One region of the Clostridium sp. CTA-19 genome, then DNA from elsewhere that is predicted to be linked to it. Evidence: predicted binding sites of a transcription regulator. Region 1 holds the regulator's gene; each other region holds the start of a gene.
The links. Region 1 encodes Rex, which represses fermentation and respiration genes when NADH is low (regulators of the CRP and FNR family bind a similar motif). Its sites were predicted from a motif close to ATTGTTAANNNNTTAACAAT; they were not measured.
Positions count from the first base shown of each region.

Region 2: ACYUE0_RS10770 (glycerol dehydrogenase) is a predicted target of Rex. The motif match lies at 1,101-1,120, and genes of this name have one in related genera.
Region 3: ACYUE0_RS15115 (DUF969 domain-containing protein) is a predicted target of Rex. The motif match lies at 2,285-2,304, and genes of this name have one in related genera.

Region 1 covers NZ_BAAABH010000024.1:5,115-8,398, reverse strand. The annotation lists gene abc-f (ribosomal protection-like ABC-F family protein) at 1-233, shown strand, start outside; gene ACYUE0_RS13065 (redox-sensing transcriptional repressor Rex) at 1,466-2,107, shown strand; gene ACYUE0_RS13060 (short-chain-enoyl-CoA hydratase) at 2,604-3,284, shown strand, end outside.
Region 2 covers NZ_BAAABH010000017.1:13,732-17,015, reverse strand. The annotation lists gene ACYUE0_RS10780 (hypothetical protein) at 88-237, shown strand; gene ACYUE0_RS10775 (PilZ domain-containing protein) at 297-926, opposite strand; gene ACYUE0_RS10770 (glycerol dehydrogenase) at 1,249-2,340, shown strand; gene ACYUE0_RS10765 (ABC transporter substrate-binding protein) at 2,464-3,284, opposite strand, start outside.
Region 3 covers NZ_BAAABH010000035.1:20,591-23,874, reverse strand. The annotation lists gene pcp (pyroglutamyl-peptidase I) at 1-413, opposite strand, end outside; gene ACYUE0_RS15120 (DUF979 domain-containing protein) at 436-1,365, opposite strand; gene ACYUE0_RS15115 (DUF969 domain-containing protein) at 1,383-2,051, opposite strand; gene ACYUE0_RS15110 (methyl-accepting chemotaxis protein) at 2,401-3,284, shown strand, end outside.

The sequences.
Region 1 (3,284 bases):
ATAAAAAGAAAAAAAGAGAAGAAGAGAAAAAACAAAGAGAAGTTCAAAAGTATTTAAAAAATCTTGAGGAAAAAATAGCAACAACAGAAAGTGAAATAGAAAAGCTTCAAGAATTACTTTGCAAAGAAGAAGTATATTCTAATCCAGAAAAAAGTGTAGAGGTAAATGAATTATTAGGGCAAAAGGAAGAATTATTATCTAACTTATATGAAGAATGGGAAGAGAATTTATAATAATTAAGAATTTATGAAGAAACTGGATTAGTCCAGTTTCTTTTAAATTTAAATTAATCTAAATCAGTTATGTAAAAATGCAGTTAAAGTGATAAAGTATATAGTAAATAGGTAATATAATAACTATTTGCTATACTTATAGTAATACTAAAAGTTTTTTTATATGTTAAAACCAATAATTTTTATGTTTCTTTTAATTTGTACAAAAATTTGCATCTTAATTATTTAATTAAGATATAATGACTAATTTAAATTAATGTATAAATAAATGGAAAATAGGTATAGTTAAGGTATATTTCTATTTAGAAACATATATTTATAGTATGTGTTTCGTCTATTTTAAAATTAAAATTTGATGCATTGGGATTAGTTTAATAAATAACAAAAAAATTAAGATTTATATATAAATGTTTAAATTTATTGAAAAAACAAGGTGAATATTGAGAAAATAAAGAAAAGAATGAAACAATTTTGAAAATATATATAAACAAATTTCAAGTAATATGGTAAAATATAAACGATATTTTATTAATTATGGTCTTACTATATAAATTTTTAGATTTAAATTATACATATTATTAAATATGGATACAATAATTTTGAAATGAAACTTACAATTATAAAATAAAAAATATTATTTTACATAATATATGAATAAAGTAATACTATAATTCTGTAAAATTGTAAAATAAACTTTAATCGAGCAATAATTAAATTGAAATATTTGTGAAACAACTCTAATTTAAACTTATTGATATAGGGAAACAAGCTCGAATTTAAATTTATTCAATAACTTTAAAATATTTTCATACAAAATGTAGTGTTGAATTCTAAGTGATTCAGAGCATGTCTCACTATTTTAGATATCCAAATTTTGGAATGGGTAATTTTAAAAGTCAACTTGGAATCCTATAAAATATAGAAAAATTTTAGTTTATATATATTTTAAAATTTTAGACATTATTGAGTATGTACTCACTTTGAAAGGTGTCCAAAATTTTTAATGAATAATTTAAAAGGTTATATTGGAATCCTATAACCATGCTTCTAAACTTTAAAATGTATAAGTTAAGATATTATTTTGAGACCTATATTAGATTTAATTATTATAGATACAATTTAAAAGTAAAAAGGAAAGAATCTTTGTGATTAGGTACAAAGATTTGAAATAATCATAGACGATTATTTTATTAAATTTACCTTTTAAAAATATATTTTTGGAGGTGTTTTTTTTGGATAGAAAGAAAAATATATCAATGGCAGTTATAAAGAGAATTCCTAAATATTATAGATATTTAAAAGAACTTGCAGAAAATGATGTGGATAGAATATCATCTAATGAATTAAGTGAAAAAATAGGGTTTACAGCATCGCAAATAAGACAAGATTTAAATTGTTTTGGTGATTTTGGTCAACAAGGATATGGCTATAATGTAAAGGAACTATTAGCACAAATATCTTCAATTTTAGGATTAGATAAAGAATATAACACAATAATTATAGGTGCAGGTAATATAGGGCAAGCTATAGCAAATTATACTTATTTTCAAAGAATGTCCTTTGATTTAAAGGCAATATTTGATATAAATCCTAAATTAATTGGTTTAAGAATAAGAGATGTATCTATAGAAGATATAGATAATTTAGAAAGCTTTATTAAAAATAATGAAGTGGATATTGCAATAATTTGTGTTCCAAAAGAAAGAGCGCAAGGAGTTTGCGATATTATAACATCATCAGGAATTAAAGCTATATGGAATTTTGCACCAGTAGATTTAAAAGTGCCAAATGATGTAATAGTAGAAAATGTTCATTTAAGCGAAAGTTTAATGACTTTAAGTTATTTACTAAATGAAAGTAAAATAACTGAATAATTTTTGTGAAAAGGTCATCAAAACTAAAAACTGAAATTAAGATGATCTTTTTCACTTTTTGTAGAAAAAAAGAGATTTAAGGTTAAAAAATAAAAGTAAATATTTTGTTAATAAATACACAAAATGTTTAAAAAATGAAAGAATTTTAATACATAATAAAAAAAATAAATCATACATTATTTAATGAGATGTAATGAAAATCAGGTTTTATAAAACTTTTCTGTACTAATCTTAATTAAAGAATATGCTGATAAAGTGTGTAGAGCCTTTACATTGTTAAAGAAAAACACAAATTGTTTTAATTTTTAAAACAAATAAAATTACTAAAATTAATAATTAATTAAAATAATTCAGAAAAAATCATCAACTTATGTTGCAAATATATACCAGTGAGGATATAATAGTAATTGAAGTTGATGGACTTCAATTATTATTTTTAGTAAAAATTGTGAATTATATAACAATTTGTGGGAAAATATTCATGGGGGACAGCATTATGGAATTTAAAAATATTATCCTTGAAAAGGATGGAAACATAGGTATTGTAAAATTTAATAGACCTAAGGCATTAAATGCTTTAAATTCAGAAACTTTAAAAGAGTTGGACAATGTTATTGATTTAATTGAAAAAGACAATGAGATTTATGCTGTTATTTTAACTGGGGAAGGTAAAGCTTTTATTGCAGGAGCCGATATTTCAGAAATGGAAGGGTTAAATGCATTAGAAGGAAGAGCCTTTGGAATACTTGGAAACAGAGTTTTCAGAAGATTAGAAACTTTGGACAAACCTGTTATTGCTGCTATTAACGGTTTTGCTCTAGGTGGAGGTTGCGAACTTTCTATGGCTTGCGATATTAGAATCGCATCAGTAAAAGCTAAGTTTGGACAACCAGAAGTTGGCCTTGGAATAACACCAGGTTTTGGTGGAACTCAACGATTAGCTAGACTTGTGGGAGAGTGCAAAGCTAAAGAGTTGATATTCACAGCTAACATAATAAAAGCAGAAGAAGCATTTAATATAGGCCTTATCAATAAGGTTGTAGAACCAGAAGTTTTAATGGAAGAAGCTATGAATATGGCAAAACAAATATGTAGCAATGCACCAGTAGCAGTTAAACTTTGTAAAGAAGCAATAAACAAAGGTATGCAAATGGACATTGATAGTGCATTAAATTAT
Region 2 (3,284 bases), on a different contig from region 1:
TAAATGTAAAAATTTTTGATAAAAGGAATAAAAGTTTCTTATATTCACAAGATAATATTGAGCAAATATTATATTTAGGAGGATATTATGAACAGGGAACAAAAGAATGAAAAGCATAATAATGCTAAAAAAATGATTGTAGATGGCAAGGATTGGAATGATATAATGCAAGAAACTGGTTTAAGACTTAAAGATTTAAAAAGAATTCAAAAGGATGAAATAAATCCACATTTTTAGTGAAAAATTCCTGCTGGCTTGTAAAGCAGGAATTTTTTATATTAAACATTAAAAATAGATTATTTAGTAGTTACATTTCTATATTTTAATTGATCTAATTTGTTGTCTAATATAAATTTTCTTAAAAGCTGTTCATCAGCTTTATTAATAAACTTAAACTTAAACTTACAACCATAATTATACATACAATCTGTTTTAAATTTTCTTTTAGTCTCAGTTATTATAGTAATAGTAGTAGAGCCTATAGGTAGTAAAAGAATAAAGTTTAAATCAAGCGGTAAGTTAAGTGGACTCTCTAGTAATATGCCAGAAATACTTATATTTTTAGCTATCATTAATATAGGCTTTGAAAGATTAATTACTTCTTTATGAGACTTTTTTAATATGTTTACTGGTAATGTAATGTTTATATTTACACGACTATGTAGCCGCCGATTTTTAGAATATAAAAAACGTATATTAGTAAATTCTATATTTTTTGCGTCTACTTTAGAAATACTAGCTTCATAAACTAAGACGCCCTCTTTTTTAGAAAATATACTTAAAAAAAAGTTTTCTTTATTATTTAACATATGTTCATTATTGACAGACATAATCAACTTGTTATTATCAAAATATTGAATTATTCCAGTTGCAGTTAAATCACCATATAAGGACTCCACTTTTATTAAAGAATAGTTATATTTCACAGTTGTACCTCCTTTATATTTAAAAAATTAAATTACATATATCATATTATGGTTTAAAAAAATGTATAATTCAATATAAAATTACAAAACAGTAAATGAAATGGGAAAGATATAAAAAATAAAAATATAATTTCAAATTTTTTTAATTATATTGACAATTAATTAAAAAAATAGTATGTTAAAAATATATCAAAGAATAACTTAATCATTTTCAATCGGTTTCAAAAATTAAGTTAAGAAACTAAACTAAAGTTAATTTTTATCAATTCATAAAAAATATGTTGAATTTAAAATTTTTTATTTCGAGGTAGGAGGAGATACTATGTTTAAGAGTATAATATCACCAGGTAAATATATACAAGGGAGTGCTGTGTTAAAAGACATAAGAAATCATACATCGAATTTGGGAGAATCATTTTTTATAATTGCCAGTGATAATGGAATAAAGAGAACCAAGCCTATTATAGAAGAGAGTTTTAATGAAAAGAAATGTAACTTAACATTTGAAAGTTTTAATGGAGAATGTTCTAAAAATGAAATTGATAGATTAAGAAAAATTTTAAAAGAAAATGATTGTGATGTTGTTATAGGTGTAGGCGGCGGAAAAATTTTTGATACTGCTAAAGCAGTTGCCTATTATGAAAATATTCCTGTAGTAATAGTACCAACAATTGCCTCTACTGATGCACCATGTAGTGCATTATCTGTTATATATACAGATGAAGGTGTATTTAGCGAATATTTAATGTTACCTAAAAACCCTGAGGTTGTAATAGTAGACACTGAAATAGTTGCAAAAGCGCCATCAAGGTTATTAGTTGCTGGAATAGGGGATGCATTAGCTACTTATTTTGAGGCCGAAGCGTGCTTAAAATCTAATGCTTGTAATATGGCAGGTGGAAAAATTACAAAGGCAGCTATGGCTTTAGCAAGTTTATGCTATGAAACATTGTTAGAAGATGGATTAAAGGCAAAACTTGCAGTAGAATCTGGAGTCTGTACTACTGCAGTAGAAAATGTTATTGAAGCTAATACTTATCTAAGTGGTATTGGATTTGAAAGTGGTGGACTTGCAGCAGCTCATGCAGTTCATAATGGATTTACTGTTTTAGAACAATGTCACCATTTGTATCATGGAGAAAAGGTTGCATTTGGAACTATTGTTCAGTTAGTTTTAGAAAATAGAACTATGGAAGAAATAGAAGAAGTTATAGGATTATGTTTGGATTTACATTTACCTATTACATTAGAAGATATGGGTATAATTGAAATAAAGGAAGAAGAAATTAGAAGTGTAGCTAAGGCAACTTGCTTAGAAGGTGAAACGATTTATAATATGCCATTTGAAATTAATGAAGACGTGGTTTACGCCGCAATACTTTCAGCAGATGCAATAGGAAGACTTTATAAATAGAAATTATGATAAAGTTGTAAACTTTAATTATTCATAAGAATATTGTTAAGAATTTACTTAGGATGATTTAGATTTAAGATCTATAGAAAGAGCCTTCAAATCATATTTTGAAAGCTCTTTTTGCTATTCAACTATAATTTCATCAAAAAGAATATTATTAATTGGGTTCACAATTACATTTTTTACTTTATTTTTATTATATATAATTCCACACTTAGGATTAAATAAAAATATGGCAGGACAATCAGCTAACATAACATCATTTAATTCTTTATATAGATTATACCTTTTATCAGGTATAATACATTCTGATGCTTTATCCATCAATGAATTTACTTTTTCATTATTATAATTATTTTTAAAGAAAGCAGAATTTATATTAAATAATGGTCTTAAATAATTGTCAGCATCACCAGTATCAGCAATCCAAAAAGCTGGAAAAATATCAGATTTAAGATAATTATCAGGGTGGTATACACCTTTTTCATTAACGAGAATTTTTTCGCACTTTATGCCAACAGCTTCAAAATAGCTTACAAGAAGATTAATATAATCATCATTTTTGCTATGTACTATTTTTAAAGTGTCTTTAGAATTTGAATAATTACACTTGCTTAAAAGTTCCTTTGCTTTAGTAGGATTATATTTAAAAATATCATCATTATTAAAATCTAATATTGCTCTAGGAAAAATAGATTTAAAAGCCTCTGCATTATTACAAGCTAAAAGTTTAATAAGTTCTTCTTTATTCACTGCATAATTAAGAGCTTGACGGGCAAATTTATTTCTTGAAAAAATACTATTTTTATTAAAGTTAAAAAAATACATATTAGTCAGCAAAGATGGATATAATATTAAATTATTATATTTGTAATTATCACAAAGAGATAAGACTTCTTTAGATACAGAAGAAATTTTATAAAAATCTAAATTTCCTTCAGTTT
Region 3 (3,284 bases), on a different contig from region 1:
GTTCCTGCTGTATTTGAAACTGCTGCTGGTATTCCATTATCATTCATTTTTTTTACCATAGCTTTTATTGGTAGACTTGAAAAATATGCTTTTTTACCATCTTCTTCAATCTCTATATCTATAGGTTGGTTTCCTATATTATCTTTTATCCTTGCGTCATCTATATTTATAGCCACTCTTTCTGGATTAATTCCAAATCTTCCACCAGCTTGACCAACTGATATTACAATATCAGGATTATTCATCTTTATAGCCTCATCTATATGTATAACAGACTTTCTAAAAACAGTAGGTATTTCTAACTTTATAACCTCTGCTCCAGATATAATATCTGGTAATAATTTAACCGCCTCTAATGCTGGGTTAACTTTTTCTCCTCCAAAGGGATCAAACCCTGTAATTAAAACTTTCATAATTTTTACCTCCTATGATGTCCTAAAATGCTAAGAAATACATTAATGGTATATGTAAAACCAAAAGTATTATAGCTACCGGTGCTTGATATTTTATAACTGCATTTTTATCTATAGTTTCTAACAATGCTGCTGGCATTACATTAAAGTTTGCTGCCATAGGCGTTAATAATGTTCCACAATATCCTGCTGTTAATGCTAACGCTCCAGCAATTGCCGGATTTGCTCCTTGCGCAAATACAAATGGAATTCCAACACCTGCTGTTATAACTGAAAATGCAGCGAAAGCATTTCCCATTATCATTGTAAATATAGCCATACCTAAACAGTACGCAGTTATTCCTATAAGTATATTTCCACTTGGAATAAAGCTAGATATTCCCCCGGCAATAACCTCACCAACACCTGCTGCAGTAAATAATGATCCTAATGCTGCTAAAAGCTGAGGCAGTATACTTGTAGAGCCAACTGACTGAAGCATTCTATCTCCATCTTCAATTAACATTTTTGGTGTAGCTTTTGTTATTGCAAAAGTTATTAATATTGCTGTAACTGCAGATATACCTATGGCAACTACACCACCTAAAGGTGTAAACTGTGCTATAACAAGAGCCACTACAGCTATTGCAATAGACGGTATAAATATTTTATTTCCTAACTTCTTACATTGTTCATGTGCAAACTCACTACTTAGAGGTTTTAAATTGCCTACCTTAACTTTCTTGCTTGCTGTTAATATTCCTAATACTACTAATAATCCTCCAACTATAGCAGGTGGAATAACTTTACCAAAAATAAAGATTATAGCTAATATACTCCAAAACATCATAGTTCCTATTTTTGCTTTATGATTTTTATCCTTAAACGTACTGAATGCTGTTGTTAACATAAGCAATCCAACCATGGTGTAAAATACTTCTAATAATATATCTGTTATAGCTTTTATATCCATACTAATTCCTCCTTCTTCTAGTTGTGTTTTTTCATTTCTCTCTGTATTGATTTATCTAATAAGTAATTTTGCAATGCTACTAATAAAAATGTTATTAAAGCTACTGGTATTGATGCTTTAGCTATATCTAAAGTGTTTGCTGTATATCCCAATTCAGTTAAAGTTCCAGCTATTAACAGTACCCCTGAACTTGCCATAAATACATTTTGAGCAAAGAAATTACCGTAGTTTTCCATAGCTGCTGCTGCACCTTTTATCTTATCCTCTAGTTTTTCATCTATTTCTCCATATTTTCCAACTGCCGCACCTTGAGCCATAGGGTTTATTAAAGGTCTTATAAATTGAGCATGACCACCTAATCTAACGGATGCTGCTGCAGCTGCCTCTCTTATAAATAGATATAAAGTAAGAGTTTTTCCTGTTGATAAATTTTTAGCTTTACTTATAAGTTCTATAGCTCTCTCTTTTAACCCGTATCTTTCACACATTCCTATGACCGGTAATGTCAATATAAAAAGCGACATATGTCTTTGACTAACAAAAGTAGAACCTAATATTTCTAAAATCTCAATAAAACTTATATTTGCTACTATACCTGTCACAACACCAGCTGATACAACTACAGCTATAGTATCTAATTTTAAAGCAAAACCTATAATAACTATAACAATTCCTATAAGTGTCATTTATTACATCCCTTTCTTTTTCAGATTTATCTTTTAAGTTTGTTTTTTTAGATTATACTGATAATTAATTTTTTATTCTGTATCTGTATATACAAATTTATAAAAATAAGCCTTTTGTTTACTAAAAATTAATATTTGCTTATATATTTAACCTATTTTTTGATATAAAGTTTAATATTAAATTTAATTAATATAATATTATAAATATTTTTATTATTTCTTGTTTTGTATACATTGACGAATATGTATCAATTGTTAAATATTTTTACAATGTTCCAAATTTTTTGAAAATTATGATAAAATATTAATATGGTAGTAGTTATAAGTTATTATTTAGGGGGGTGTTTATATGGGGAATATTTTAAATAAAGAAAAAACTAAATTTAAAAAATTGAAAAGAAGATATAAAAAAACTGATTCTAAAATAAAATCTTCTAAAAATGACTTGTTAAAAGAAAAACTCATTAGTTTTAAAGCCTTAAAAAAATTCACTAAAAACAACAAAAACTCTATAGGTTTAAAAATTTCTGCTACTATAAGTATTATAGTTATAGCCGCAATGATAATAACTACTAGTTTTATTTATATAAAAGGTTCAGCTATAATTTCAAATTTAAGCGAACATAGTTTAGAAACTATTGTTGAAAAATCTATAGATACAATTTCTACAATGATAGAAAAATATACTAGCGAAACAGTTTCCCTTTCTAATAATTCCTTTGCTTTTGAGGCTTTATCAAACTCAAAAGCTAATAATAAAAATATATTAAACACCTTTGATAATTACTTAAAAAATACACCTTCTGTTGAAAGATTGTCTTTAATAGATTTAAATGGTGTAGTAATAGCAGATAGTGAAAAAGATATGATAAATAAAAATGTATCCGATAAAAGTTTTCACGGCGTCAGTTCCTCAGGTGGTCAATTTGTAAGTAATTCTTTTAAATCTGAGAAAACACAAAAAAATGTTATGGTCTTTACTAATCCAGTAAAAGATTATACTAATCATGGACAATGCATAGGATATGTTGCTTCTTATGTTCTAGTTGACAGTTTTTCCAAGTATTTAAAAGACATAAATATTAATAAAGATGCAGTAACTCTTACAAGTTTACTAGATGAAAACGGAATATACATTCATAGTTCTAAGCCTGAATTATTAGGTACTGAATTGAATGTGGATGAACTTAAACAGATTGTAAAAAAAGCAAAAAATGGAATGAAAGTAAACAT